Regions from separate parts of the Microbacterium sp. FW305-3-2-15-F-LB2 genome, predicted to be linked through region 1. Evidence: predicted binding sites of a transcription regulator. Region 1 holds the regulator's gene; each other region holds the start of a gene.
What was found. Region 1 encodes HrcA, which represses chaperone genes, less so after heat shock. Its sites were predicted from a motif close to TTNGCACTCGNNNNNNNCGAGTGCNAA; they were not measured.
Positions count from the first base shown of each region.

Region 2: a site for HrcA is predicted at 2,638-2,664, ahead of groL (chaperonin GroEL). Genes of this name have one in related genera too.
Region 3: a site for HrcA is predicted at 1,539-1,565, ahead of AC3WLZ_RS12350 (Hsp20/alpha crystallin family protein). Genes of this name have one in related genera too.

Region 1 covers NZ_JBYSZO010000001.1:1,777,472-1,782,098, reverse strand. The annotation lists gene AC3WLZ_RS08635 (DUF1990 domain-containing protein) at 1-505, shown strand, start outside; gene hemW (radical SAM family heme chaperone HemW) at 505-1,722, shown strand; gene hrcA (heat-inducible transcriptional repressor HrcA) at 1,804-2,844, shown strand; gene dnaJ (molecular chaperone DnaJ) at 2,898-4,019, shown strand; gene AC3WLZ_RS08615 (16S rRNA (uracil(1498)-N(3))-methyltransferase) at 4,022-4,627, shown strand, end outside.
Region 2 covers NZ_JBYSZO010000001.1:2,356,640-2,361,266, reverse strand. The annotation lists gene msrB (peptide-methionine (R)-S-oxide reductase MsrB) at 1-245, opposite strand, end outside; gene AC3WLZ_RS11450 (DUF2332 family protein) at 318-1,310, shown strand; gene AC3WLZ_RS11445 (DUF3263 domain-containing protein) at 1,320-1,574, shown strand; gene AC3WLZ_RS11440 (LytR C-terminal domain-containing protein) at 1,609-2,193, shown strand; gene AC3WLZ_RS11435 (cold-shock protein) at 2,325-2,528, shown strand; gene groL (chaperonin GroEL) at 2,702-4,321, shown strand; gene AC3WLZ_RS11425 (MerR family transcriptional regulator) at 4,383-4,627, opposite strand, start outside.
Region 3 covers NZ_JBYSZO010000001.1:2,546,355-2,550,981, forward strand. The annotation lists gene AC3WLZ_RS12340 (DUF2231 domain-containing protein) at 1-506, opposite strand, end outside; gene AC3WLZ_RS12345 (manganese catalase) at 524-1,405, opposite strand; gene AC3WLZ_RS12350 (Hsp20/alpha crystallin family protein) at 1,650-2,102, shown strand; gene AC3WLZ_RS12355 (iron-containing redox enzyme family protein) at 2,220-3,260, shown strand; gene AC3WLZ_RS12360 (CDGSH iron-sulfur domain-containing protein) at 3,257-3,457, shown strand; gene AC3WLZ_RS12365 (glycosyltransferase family 2 protein) at 3,457-4,494, shown strand; gene AC3WLZ_RS12370 (sugar ABC transporter ATPase) at 4,609-4,627, opposite strand, start outside.

The DNA of each region.
Region 1 (4,627 bases):
GTTCACCGCCGCCGGCGAGCTGCTGCTGTCGTGGGCACCGTTGCGCTCGGAGGAGCTGAGCATCAGCGACGTGCGTCCGGCGACCGACGGGGGATACTCCGGTGTCGGCTTCGACGCCGAGGGTGCCCCGATCGCTCCCAGCCGCGTCGCCTCGGAGCAGCGATTCGCCGCCGACGGCACGCCGTTCGTCAGCCCCGGGTCGAGTGTGCGTCTGCACGGCAAGGTCGACGGTCACCGCGCCGACGCGCATCTGCGCGTGATCTCGGTGTTCGAAGAACCTCGCCGCGTCGGCTTCATCCTCGGCACGGTCGGTCATTCGATCGTCAGCGGCGAGGAACTGTTCGCCGTCGAATGGCGCGACAACGACGAGGTGTGGTTCGTGGTCCGGGCGTTCGACCGACCCACCGCCCCGTCGTACCGGGTGTTCATCGGACTCGTGAACCGGCGCCGCCGTGCGCTCTTCCAGCGCTACCTCCGGGCGATCTCGCCGCTATACACATCCTGATGGGCGGACCACTGCCGCTCGGCGATGCGGCGCCCGTCGACGGGCGCCTGCCCGAAGACCTGCCGATCGACCCGACGGCCGATTTCGGCGTCTACCTGCACGTCCCGTTCTGCCGGGTCCGCTGCGGCTACTGCGACTTCAACACGTACACCTCGAGCGAATTGCGCGGTGCGCGGCAGGAAGACTTCGCCGACACGCTCGCGGCCGAAGTGCGCCTGGCCGGGACGGTCATGGATGCCGCGGGCGCCCGGCGGGCGGCATCCACCGTCTTCTTCGGGGGCGGCACCCCGACCTTGCTGCCGCCGGGCGACCTCGCGCGGATGCTCGACGCGGTGCGCGACGAGTTCGGCATCCGAGACGGCGCAGAGGTGACGGTCGAAGCCAATCCCGACACGGTGGACGACCGCGTCGCGGCGACGCTCGCCGAGGCCGGTGTGACCCGCCTGTCGATCGGGATGCAGTCCGCCCAGCCGCACGTGCTCGCCGTGCTCGACCGCACGCACGATCCTCGCAACGTCGCCACGGCGGTGGCGTCGGCGCGAACCGCCGGACTCGACGTCTCGCTCGACCTGATCTACGGGGCACCGGGGGAGTCGCTCGACGACTGGCGCGCGTCGCTCGAGACGGCGATCGCTCTGCGCCCGGACCACATCTCCGCGTACGCGCTGATCGTGGAGGACGGCACGAAGCTCGCGCGACAGATCCGCTCCGGGGTCGTCGCCGAGCCCTCCGACGACCTTCAGGCCGACATGTACGAGTTGGCCGACGATCTGCTCGCCGGCGCCGGGTACGACTGGTACGAGGTGTCCAACTGGGCGACCGACGGCGCGCACCGCTCGCGCCACAACCTCGCCTACTGGCGCGGCACCGATTGGTGGGGTTTCGGACCCGGCGCGCACAGCCATGTCGCGGGCCTCCGCTGGTGGAACGTCAAACATCCCGCGGCCTACGCGCAGCGTCTGGCGGCGGCCGAGTCGCCCGCGGCGGCCCGGGAACGTCCGGATGACACCGCGCGACGCCTCGAGTCCGTCCTGCTCCGCAGCCGCATCCGCGACGGTCTGCCGGTATCCGAACTGCTCGGCGAGGGCCGGAAGGCCGTGGCATCCCTCATCGCCGATGGCCTCGTCGACGGAGCGGATGCCGTCCGCGGGCGCATCGTGCTGACCCGCCGGGGTCGGCTGCTCGCCGACGCCGTCGTCCGGGCCCTCACCGCCTGAGCGCGCTTCCGACTCACCGCCGGGCGGGTGTTCTAGAATTGGCACTCAGGAGTCCGGAGTGCCAGAAGGAGGGAGCCCGCCATGGTGTCCGAACGCGGCTTGCAGGTGCTCCGCGCCATCGTCCAGGACTACGTCGACACGCGCGAACCCGTCGGCAGCAAGGCCATCGTCGAGAGGCACGCCTTCGGGGTCTCCGCGGCGACGATCCGCAACGACATGGCACAGCTCGAAGACGAAGACCTGATCATCGCGCCGCACACCTCCTCCGGACGGGTGCCGACCGACAAGGGGTACCGCGTCTTCGTCGACCACCTGGCCGAGTTGAGGCCGTTGTCGACGGCCCAGCGCAGCGCGATCACTTCGTTCCTCGACGAGGCCGGTGACCTCGACGATCTCCTGGCGCGCACGGTCCGGGCGCTCACGCAGCTGACCGGTCAGGTCGCGATCGTGCAGTACCCCTCGTTCGCCCGGGCGAACCTCTCCCACGTGGAACTCGTGGCCCTCGGCGGCCCTCGCGTGCTCGTCATCCTCGTGACCGACACGGGGCGTGTCTCGCAACGCATCGCGCTCGTGCCCGTCGAGCCGACGGAGGGCGACATCGTGCAGCTGCGCGCCCGCGTGGGCGCCCTCTTGGTCGGCCGGAGCGTCGCGGACTGCGCGCAGGCGGTGGCCGCCGCGACCGTCGACGGCCCCCGGCCCGGCATCGCCGTCGACCTCATCTCCGACGCCGTCCTCCGGGTGGTGGGCGAAGAGCTCGACGAGTTCCGCCAGGACCGCCTCGTCATGGCGGGCGCGGCGACCCTCGCCAAACGCGAGTCCGACTTCCGCGGCAGTATCTATCCGCTCCTCGAGGCGATCGAGGAGCAGGTGACCCTGCTGCGGCTCATGAGCGAGATGGTCGCCGACGAGCAGGGTCTGTCGGCCAGCATCGGCCGCGAGAACGAACCGTTCGGTCTCGTCGAGGCATCCGTTCTCGCCAGCCGGTACGACGGTACCGCCGGCGGTGCGCGGGTGGGCCTTCTGGGTCCGACGCGCATGGACTACTCCTCCAACCTCGCGGCGGTCCGCGCCGTCGCGCACTATCTGACCCGGATGCTCGAAGACGACGACAACGCTCGTTGACGAGACCCGCACCGAATCTGATCGACCCCGCGTGAGCGGGCAGGAAGGCGATTGTGGCTGACCACTACGAGGTCCTCGGCGTCGCGCGCGACGCCAGCCCCGACGACATCAAGCGCGCGTATCGGCGTCTGGCGCGCGAGCTCCACCCCGACGTCAACCCGGGCGCGGACGCGTCCGAGCGCTTCAAGCTCGTCACCCATGCCTACGACGTGCTGAGCGACCCCGAGCAGCGCCGCCGCTACGACATGGGCGGCGACCAGAGCCCATTCGGCGGTGGGGGAGCGGCGGGCTTCGGCGGCTTCAGCGACATCTTCGAAACGTTCTTCGGCGGAGCACAGGGCGGCGGTGGCCGCGGCCCCCGGCCCCGGTCGCGTCGGGAGCGCGGACAGGATGCGCTCGTGCGCGTCTCGCTGCAGCTCGGCGACGTCGTGTTCGGCGTCCACCGCGACCTCGAGGTCGACACGGCCGTCCTCTGCGAGACGTGTCAGGGCGCGTGCACGCAGCCGGGCACGAGCGAAGTCACCTGCGACATCTGTCACGGCTCCGGTCACGTGCAGCGCACGGTCCGCAGCCTCCTCGGCAACGTCGTGACCAGCCAGCCCTGCAGCGTGTGCCAGGGGTACGGAACGACGATCCCGTACCCATGCGGAACGTGCCAGGGCCAGGGTCGTGTCCGTGCCCGCCGTACCGTGTCGGTCGACATCCCCGCGGGCGTCGAGACGGGTCTGCGCCTCCAGCTCCCCGGGTCGGGCGAGGTCGGCCCCGCGGGTGGTCCCAACGGTGACCTGTACCTCGAGATCACCGTCGAATCGCACGACTCGTTCAGCCGCGAGGGCGACGACCTCGTCGCGACCCTCGAGGTGTCGATGCCGGATGCCATCCTCGGCGCGACCACGACGATCGAGTCGCTCGACGGCAGCGTCGACCTCGAGGTGCGGGCGGGCGTGCAGTCCGGTGACGTGCTGACGATCAAGGGCCGCGGCATCACGCCGCTGCGGGGCAGTCAGCGCGGTGACCTCAAGGTGGGCGTGCACGTGGTGACCCCGACGCGATTGGATCACAAGGAACGCGCGCTCATCGAGGAATTCGCCAAGCGCACGAAGGCCCCTGCGCCCCGGCTGGCCGAACACCAGCAGGGGATGTTCTCGAAGTTCCGCGACCGCTTCCGGCACTGATCGTGGCGCTGCATTTCGTGACCGACGACGCGTCGGCCGCCGGCGTCGGCGACGTCGTGGTGCTCACCGGTCCGGAGGCGCACCACGCGGCCGCGGTTCGCCGTGTCCGCGTCGACGAGGCCGTCACCCTCGGCGACGGTCACGGAGTCTGGCTCGAGGGCCTCGTGACGGCCGCCGCCCCGAAGCAGGTCGACGTGCGGATCACCGCCCGCGCCGAGCTTCCCGGCCCCTCGCCGCGGATCGTCCTGGTGCAGGCCCTCGCGAAGGGGGACCGCGACGAGCTCGCGGTGCAGGCGGCGACCGAGCTGGGGGTCGATGCGATCGTCCCGTGGCAGGCCGCGCGCAGTGTCTCGCGGTGGGATGCCAAGGCCGAGAAAGGCCTCACCCGCTGGCGCACGATCGTGCGCGAGGCCGCGAAGCAGGCCCATCGCGCATGGATCCCCGAGATCGAGGGGGTGGCACGCCTCGCCGATCTCGTGTCTCGCGCGAACGGGGCGCGCGTGCTGGTGCTCGAGCCCTCCGCCGAGGAGCGCCTCGCGGCTGTGGCATCCGACCCGTCCGATGATCGCGACGTCGTCCTCGTCGTCGGCCCCGAGGGCGGGATCGCG
Region 2 (4,627 bases), 580 kb from region 1:
AGCTCGACGGCCTCGGGCTTGACGGACTCGTAGAAGCTCGGCCATCCGCAGTGCGAATCGAACTTCGTCCCGCTCTGGAACAGCTCGGCGCCGCAAGCGGCGCACGTGTAGAGGCCGGCGCGGCTCTCGTCGAGCAGCTCGCCCGTCCAAGCGCGCTCGGTTCCGGCCTGGCGCAGGACCGCGTACTGTTCGGGCGTGAGCTCGGCCCGCCACTGGTCGTCGGACTTCTCGACGGCGTAGGTCATGAATGGTCTCCTTCGTCCTGTCCATTCTCTCGTGTCCAGGGACCGCGATGGCCGTGGCGGCATAATCACGGGGTGGACCAGGATGCCATCACCGCCGTCGTCGACCGGTACGGGCGCTTCGCGCGCGACGAGGCTCCGGGGCGGTCTCGCCTGTACGAGGAGTGGGCGCGCCGGGTGACGGTCGACCCGGCGGTTGCGGCGGTGCTCGCGAGGATCCCGGCCACGCACCGACAGCCGCCGCTGGTCTTCGCCGTCCTGCGCCTGCTCGGCGCGCCGACGCAGACGGGCGATCTGTGGGCGCAGTGGGTGGTCGCGCACACGGAGGCGATCGTCGCCGAGTGCGGACGGCGGAGTCTGCAGACCAACGAGCCGCTGCGCTGCGCCGCCCTGCTGCCGGCGCTGTCGCTCATCGAGGGGCCCATCGCTCTGCTCGAGGTGGGCGCGAGCGGGGGTCTCTGCCTCTACCCTGACCGCTACTCGTATCGCTTCCGGTCGCCCGACGACGCGGTGACGGCTCTCGACCCGGCGGACGGCCCCAGCGCGGTCGTCCTCGTGGCCGACGTCGACGGCGACCCACCGCTGCGCCTGCCCGAGGTCGTCTGGCGCGCGGGAATCGATCTCCAGCCCCTCGACGCGCGAGACCCCGAAGACCGCGCCTGGTTGATGGGCCTCGCGTGGCCGGGGGAAGAGGGTCGGCGCGAACGCATCACCGCCGCCCTCGACATCGCCGCCGCCGATCCGCCGCTCCTCGTCGCGGGCGACGGAGCCGAGTCTCTGCCCGGGCTCGCCGCGCGGGCCCCGCGCGACGCGACGCTGGTGGTGACGACTCCCGGCGTCCTCGCGCACGTTCCACGGCGGCACCGCGACGCCGTCATCGCTGCCGCTCGCGCCGCCGGACGATGGGTGACCCTGGATGCCGCGGGCCTCCACGACGCGTGGAACGGATCGCCGAACCTGCGGCCGGGAGGGTTCGCGCTCGCCCTCGACGGCGAGGTCCTGGCCAGCGTCGACCCGCTCGGCGCGTGGGTGGCGTGGCATCCCGGATCTTCCTATCGTCCGCAGTAGCGTGACGACGTGGCCCTCTCCGACCGTGATCTCGCCTTCCTCGCCTTCGAGGGTGAGTGGCGTCGGCACGGCGGTGCGAAGGAGGAGGCGATCCGGTCGGAGTTCGACCTCGCCCCGGCTCGCTACTACCAACTCCTGGGGCGTCTGCTCGACGACCCGGAGGCGTTGGCCGCGGACCCCATGCTCGTGCGACGCCTGCGCCGGCGCCGTGATGAGGCCGCCCAGCAGCACCGTGCTCGTCTCGGGCGCACGGCTGCGCGCTGACGGAGCCACAGAATCTGCCCGGTAACATCGTCCAATGCCCAGATCGACCTTCCCACGGGATCGTTTCGACGACCTCCCGGCCGGCGGCGGCCGCGTCGGCGCGCACCGGGCCGAACATCCCCGCTCCCGCGGGTGGGCAGTCTTCTTCTGGGCGGCGCTGACCACCATCGTCTTGGTGATCGTGGGCATCTTCGGTGTGCTGGTGGCATCCGGCCGCATCTCATTGGGGTCTGACGCGGGACCGAGCCCGACACCCTCGGAGAGCACTCCGGCGGTCATCGACACGTCGTACTCGGTCGTTGTGCTCAACGGGACGCCCGACGACGGCTTGGCAGGCAACCTGCGCGACCAGATCGTGGGCCTCGGATGGGCCTCCGACTCCGTGCAGACCGGCGATTCGGACACGACGGACTTCGCCACGACGACCGTGTACTACCGGACCACCGCGGACGAGCAGGCCGCGCGCGGTCTGGCGGAGGCGATCGGCGGCGCCGAGGTCGCGCAAAGCGACTTCCTCCAGCCCACGGACGACCCCAACACCCCCGACGACGAGGGCGCCGAGAAGCGTCTGGTCGTGGTGATCGGACTCGATCGCACCGCGGGCCAACCGACTCCGTGAGGCCCCTGACGCCGCGTGTTTCCGCGGCGTAAAAAGTTCGGTGCCGCCGTGTCAACAATGCCCGCTCGCGCCGATTCCGCCCGTGTCCGCGTGCTTACGATGACCTCGTCGTTCAGCAACAGGAGATTCGCATGACGCAGGGCACCGTCAAATGGTTCAACGCCGAGAAGGGTTACGGCTTCATCACCGTGACGGACGGACAGGATGTCTTCGTTCACTACTCGAACATCGAGATGTCCGGATTCCGGGTCCTGGAAGAAGGTCAGGCCGTCGAGTTCACGGTCGGGTCCGGACAGAAGGGTCCTCAGGCTGAGTCGGTTCGACTCATCGCCTGACCTCTCGCGATTCCCGCCGCGCCGCGGCCCCCGTCATGGGGGCCGCGGCGCTGCCGTTTCCACGGGCGTCGCGTGGCTTGCACTCCCCAGGGTCGAGTGCCAGAATGAGTTAGCACTCGCTTTCGTCGAGTGCCAAATCTGGAAGTCACCCGTCCGGGAGGGACGACACACTTATGGCAAAGATCATCGCTTTCGACGAAGAGGCCCGTCGCGGTCTCGAGCGCGGCCTCAACACCCTGGCCGACGCCGTCAAGGTGACCCTGGGCCCCCGCGGTCGCAACGTCGTGCTGGAGAAGAAGTGGGGCGCCCCCACGATCACGAACGACGGTGTCTCGATCGCCAAGGAGATCGAGCTCGACGACCCGTACGAGAAGATCGGCGCTGAGCTGGTCAAGGAGGTCGCCAAGAAGACCGACGACGTCGCCGGTGACGGAACGACCACCGCGACCGTCCTCGCTCAGGCGCTCGTCCGCGAGGGCCTGCGCAACGTCGCGGCCGGCGCTGACCCCATCTCGCTCAAGAAGGGCATCGAGAAGGCCGTCAAGGCCGTCACCGACGAGCTCCTGGCCTCGGCCAAGGAAGTCGAGTCCAAGGAGCAGATCGCCGCGACCGCGTCGATCTCCGCCGCCGACCCCGCGATCGGCGAGCTCATCGCCGAGGCGATCGACAAGGTCGGCAAGGAGGGTGTGGTCACCGTCGAGGAGTCCAACACCTTCGGCACCGAGCTCGAGCTCACCGAGGGCATGCGCTTCGACAAGGGGTACATCAACCCCTACTTCGTCACCGACCCCGAGCGCCAGGAAGCGGTCTTCGAAGACCCCTACATCCTGATCGCGAACCAGAAGATCTCGAACATCAAGGACCTTCTGCCCATCGTCGACAAGGTGATCCAGGAGGGCAAGGAACTCCTCATCATCGCCGAGGACGTCGAGGGCGAGGCTCTCGCGACGCTCGTGCTCAACAAGATCCGCGGCATCTTCAAGTCGGCTGCCGTCAAGGCTCCCGGCTTCGGCGACCGTCGCAAGGCTCAGCTGCAGGACATCGCGATCCTCACCGGCGGACAGGTCATCACCGAAGAGGTCGGCCTCAAGCTCGAGAACGCCACCGTCGACCTGCTCGGCCGTGCCCGCAAGGTCATCATCACCAAGGACGAGACCACCATCGTCGAGGGTGCCGGTGACTCCGCGCTGATCGAGGGTCGCGTGACCCAGATCCGTCGCGAGATCGAGAACACCGACAGCGACTACGACCGCGAGAAGCTCCAGGAGCGCCTCGCCAAGCTCGCCGGCGGCGTGGCCGTCATCAAGGCGGGCGCGGCCACCGAGGTCGAGCTCAAGGAGCGCAAGCACCGCATCGAGGACGCCGTGCGCAACGCCAAGGCGGCCGTCGAAGAGGGTGTCGTCGCCGGTGGTGGCGTCGCCCTGATCCAGGCCGGCAAGACCGCGTTCGCGAACCTCGAGCTCACGGGCGACGAGGCGACCGGCGCGAACATCGTCAAGGTGGCCATCGAGGCTCCGCTCAAGCAGATCGCGCTCAACGCCGGTCTCGAGCCGGGCGTCGTCGCCAACAAGGTCGCGGAGCTCCCCGTCGGCCACGGTCTGAACGCCGCGACCGGCGAATACGGTGACCTGTTCGCACAGGGCATCATCGACCCGGCCAAGGTGACGCGCTCCGCGCTGCAGAACGCCGCGTCGATCGCCGGTCTGTTCCTCACGACCGAGGTCGTCGTCGCCGACAAGCCCGAGAAGGTCGCCGCTCCCGCGGGCGACCCGACCGGTGGCATGGACTTCTGATCCCCGCCTAGGTAGACAGAGAACGCCCCCTCCTCCGGGAGGGGGCGTTCTTCGTTCCCGGTCAGGCCAGAGGCCGGCAGACCTCGGTGATGAGGTCTTCGGGGGCAACCTGATCCGGCGTGGTCAGGTAGATGTTGAACCCGTGAGACGCGAGCGTTCCGTCGGCGCGCGGGCTCAGTCCCTCGTCCGCCAGCCGGGCGTTGATGCGATCGTGCGCCTGGCTGATCTGCGTGTAGGGGCCGAGAACGCGCGCGACGAGACAGTCGCGCGCGGGCAGCTCGATCAGGTGCAGCGGTTCCTGCACCG
Region 3 (4,627 bases), 770 kb from region 1:
GCGACGCGCACGCCCCAGCGGTAGGCCAGCTTGCCGCCGAGCCAGCCCGAGACGCTGAGTCCCGACGCGGCGATCAGACTGAGCGCCAACGCCACGCCCGGGACGCGGCCGAGATCGAGCATGCGCACGAACAGGCCGATCGAGAACAGCACCATTGCGGTGACGTTCAGCGTCAGGTGCACCAGGGCCGTCCGACGTGCGGGAGTGCCCTTCGGGATGCGCGACATGTCCAGCAGGCCGAGCACCGACGCTCCCACCGCCCCGCCGAGCCCGATCGCGATGAGCCACCTCGACCCCGTCGCGAAGGAACGCGGGTCATCGGCGGCGAGGCCGAGCAGGTCGAACACGAGGCTCGACGACCACGCGCCGATCGGAATCGTCACAGCCACCGGGTGGAAGGGATGGCCGTACGGTCCCGCGACAATCGCGCGCGGCATCTTGGCGGCCCGCATCGCGGGAAAGCTCGCTCCGCGGCGCGGAGCCGAGGCCGTCGAGGGCCCCGGCATCGCGGCATCCACCCCGCTCATTCCTTGTGCAGCGCGTCCTGGGCGCGCCCCGCGAGCTTCTCGACCGTGTTGGGGAGCTCGGTCGTGCCGTAGAAGCGGACGTCAGGGTGCGTGGGCGGCGGCATCGGCACACCCGGCTCCGGTGAGGCGAGGTACGTGAACTCGCCCTTGCCGTCGGGGGTGGGGCCGGACGCCCAGCGGCCCTCGGCGGCAGCGGCACCGTCGGAGAAGTTGATGTACTGATACGACACGTCGCGGTCCTCCTTCTCGAGCGGGAAGTTGCTGGGCACGGGGAGGCTCTCGTAGCCCTCCTCCTGCAGTTCGGCCGCGGCCGCCGCCCACTGGTTCTGGTGCATCGTGTCGCGGGCCAGCAGGAACGCGAGAAGGTCCTTCACGCCGTGGTCGTCGGTCTGGTGGTAGAGCCGCGCGACCTGCACGCGTCCCTGCATCTCGGCGTTCGCGTTGGCCGTGAAGTCGGCGAGCAGATTGCCGCTGGCCGTGATGAAGCTGCCCTGCCACGGGTTTCCGTTGGAATCGACGGGTCGCGCTCCCGCGCCCGCGACGATGCCGTGCTGGATGTCGGTGCCACCGATGACCGCGGCCACGGTCGGGTCGTTCTGGACGGCTTCCTCGGTGATGCCGAGGGGCGACTTCTCGAGCAGCTGCGCGATCATGACCGCGAGCATCTCGACGTGGCCCATCTCTTCGGCGCCGATCCCGAAGACGAGGTCGCGGTACTTCCCGGGCATGTGCATGTTCCACGCCTGGAACCGGTACTGCATGGCGACGGAGATCTCGCCGTACTGTCCGCCGAGCACCTCCTGCAGCTTGCGGGCGTAGACGGCGTCGGGCTTGTCGGGTGTAGCGGCGTGCTGGAGTTCCTGCCGGTGGAAGTACATCGTGCTCCTTCGTCGTCGGAACACCGCCCGGGGGGGGGTGGCGGTGTTGACGACCACGAAACGGGGCGGCGAACGCGGCGACACGGGGGTTGCCATAGCGCTCCGACGGGAGCACAATCGCGCGCCCGCGGTCTTGGCACTCGCCACACGTGAGTGCTAATCTGACATCAAGTTGAGCGCAAGGGACTCAACTTGAACATCTCTCCGGATGCCGGATCCGGACCGATCGAAAAGGAGAACGACCATGGCCACCTACGACCCCTTCCGCGACCTCGACCGCCTCGCGTCGACGCTCCTCGACACCCGCCGCGGCGGACCGCGACGCATGCCGATGGACCTGTACCGCGACGGCGACCACTACGTCCTGTCCGCCGACCTACCCGGCGTCGACCCGGGATCGGTAGACATCGATGTCGACGGCCAACTGCTCACCATCCGGGCAGAGCGCACCCTCGCAACCGGCGACGACGTCAAGTGGATCACGCGCGAGCGCGAGACCGCCTCGTTCGTGCGTCAGCTGAACCTCGGTCAGGGGATCGACACCGAACACATCAGCGCCACCTACCGAAACGGCGTCCTGTCGGTCATGATCCCGGTGAGCGAGAAGGCCAAGCCTCGGCGCATCGCCGTTTCGACCGAAGACGGCAACGACGTCATCGCCGCTCACGAGAGCACACCACAGCCGATCGAGCAGTGAGTACACGGAGGGGGTGACCGCGGGGTCGCCCCCTCCTCCCGTGTCAAGGGTCTCGGCGATCACCGCTCCCGCCCGCAGAGTGCTCCGGTGTCCGCGACCCTCTCCCCCCACGATCCGCTGGCCGCCGTCGACGCCGACGACAGGCTCTCCCTCCCCTTCACGCCGCGCGGCCCGGTGAGCGCCGCCGTCCTCCGGCATCTCGCCGGGGGCGCGCCCACCAACCACACCGCCCTGGCCGACCGCGCCGTCGCCGCCTCGACCGACGTCGAGACCGACGATGACCTGCAGCTCGCCCTCTTCGCGCTGTACGCCTCGGCGTACGGTTCGGTCGCGGCGTTCGATCCCGAGCGGGAATGGGATCCGTCGCTCCTCGCCACGCGTGGCGTCATCGAGCGGGCTTTCGAGGCGGCACTTCGCGCTCGCGTGCCGCAGCCCGAACTCCCCGCGACGACGATGGATGCCGTTGCGCGGGCGCTCTTCGCCCTGACCGCCGCCGACACCGGCCCGAGTCTCTCGCGCTACCTCGCGAAGAAGGCCACTCTCGATCAGGCGCACGAGTTCCTCGTGCAGCGATCAATCTACACCCTACGGGAGGCCGACCCCCACTCGTGGGCGATCCCGCGCTTGACCGGGCGCCCCAAGGCCGCCCTGGTGGAGATCCAGTCCGACGAGTACGGCGGCGGGAATCCTGGACGCGTGCACGCCGAACTCTTCGCCCGCGCGGTCCGCAGCGCCGGACTCTCGGACACGTACGGCGCCTACGTCGACGACGTTCCGGCCGTGACACTCGCCTCGCACAACGCGATGTCGATGTTCGGCCTCAGTCGGCGTCTGCTCGGCGCGATCGTCGGCCACCTCGCGGCGTTCGAGATGACCTCCTCGGTCCCGAACCGCCTCTACGCCGAGGGCCTGCGCCGCCTCGGCTTCGACGACGACGTGTGCGGCTACTTCGACGAGCACGTCGAAGCCGACGCCGTCCACGAGCAGATCGCCGCCCGCGACCTCGCGGGAAGCCTCGCCGAAGATCGCCCCGACCTGCTCCCCGACATCCTTTTCGGCGCCGCGGTCTGCCTCAGCGTGGACGGTCGCGTCGGGGAGTACCTCCTCGACGCGTGGACGCGCGGCGAGTCGTCGCTGCGGCCAGAGGAGGTGCGATGACATCGGAGCCGCCGCGGATCACGGCCTATCCCGACGGTCCACTGCTCGTGCGGGGCGATGTGGACCTGCGCGACGTGGACGGCAACGCGATCGAGAAGCGTCGGCGAACGGTCGCTCTCTGCCGGTGCGGGATGTCGACCATCAAGCCGTTCTGCGACGGGACCCACAAGCCCGCGGGGTTCCGCACCGAGGACTGATGCGTCTCGCCGCAGAGTACGTGCTCCCGCTGCGGTGGGAGCACGACGACAGCCTGGACGACATGACCGCGTACCTCTGCACTTTGGCGGAATGGATCGACGTCACCGTCGTCGACGGATCGGACGCCCCCGTCTTCGCCGTCCACGCGACCGCATGGGCGGCCCACGTCCGACACGTCCGCCCCACCGTGGCGACGGGCGCGAACGGCAAGGTACGGGGCGTACTCACGGGAATTTCCCTCGCACGGCACGAGCGCGTGATCCTGGCCGACGACGACGTCCGCTACGACCGGAACGGACTGGATGCCATCGTCTCCGCGCTCCGCGACGCCGACCTCGTCGCGCCGACGAACGTCTTCCGTCCCCTCCCCTGGCACGCCCGGTGGGACACGGGCCGCTCACTCCTGAACCGCGCACTCCACCATGACTACCCCGGAACGTGCGGCGTCCGCCGCGCCGCGCTCGAGCGAACCGGCGGCTATGACGCCGACGCCCTCTTCGAGAACCTCGAGCTCGAACGGACCGTCCGCGCCGGGGGCGGCGCGATACGACAGCTCACCGACGTATACGTCATGCGCCGCCCACCCACGCTCCGCCATTTCCTCGGCCAGAGGGTGCGGCAGGCCTACGACAGCCGCGCCCAGCCCGGACGCCTGCTCCTCGAACTGGCCCTCGCGCCGACCCTCCTCGCGCTGCGCCGACGTCCCGGCATCCTCATGCTCATCGCGTTCGGGATCGCCGTCGTCGCGGAGCGGGGGCGACGCCGTGGCGGCGGGCGGCGCATCTACCCACGATCCGCGGCGGTCTGGGCACCGCTCTGGGTCGTCGAGCGTGCGGTCACGAGCTGGCTCGCGCTCGGCGCCCACGCCCGCGGAGGCGTGCGCTACGCCGGCACCCGGGTGCGGCACGCAGCGACCCCGCTCCGCGACCTCCGCCGCCGTCACTCCACGACGCGCGCCCCTTCTGCGGGCCGCGAAAGCTCGGCATCCAGGGCGTCCACGAGACCCGCGACAGTGTCGTCGATCGACGCCGGCTGACGGAACGCCCCGACCCGCTCGAGGTCGGCGAAGCCGTGCAGCGCCGACCGGACCTACCGCCCAGCACGTCCACGACGAGATCGCCCGCGTGGCTCGGTCGGCGAAACTGAGCCGTCAAAGATCCTCGGGCGCG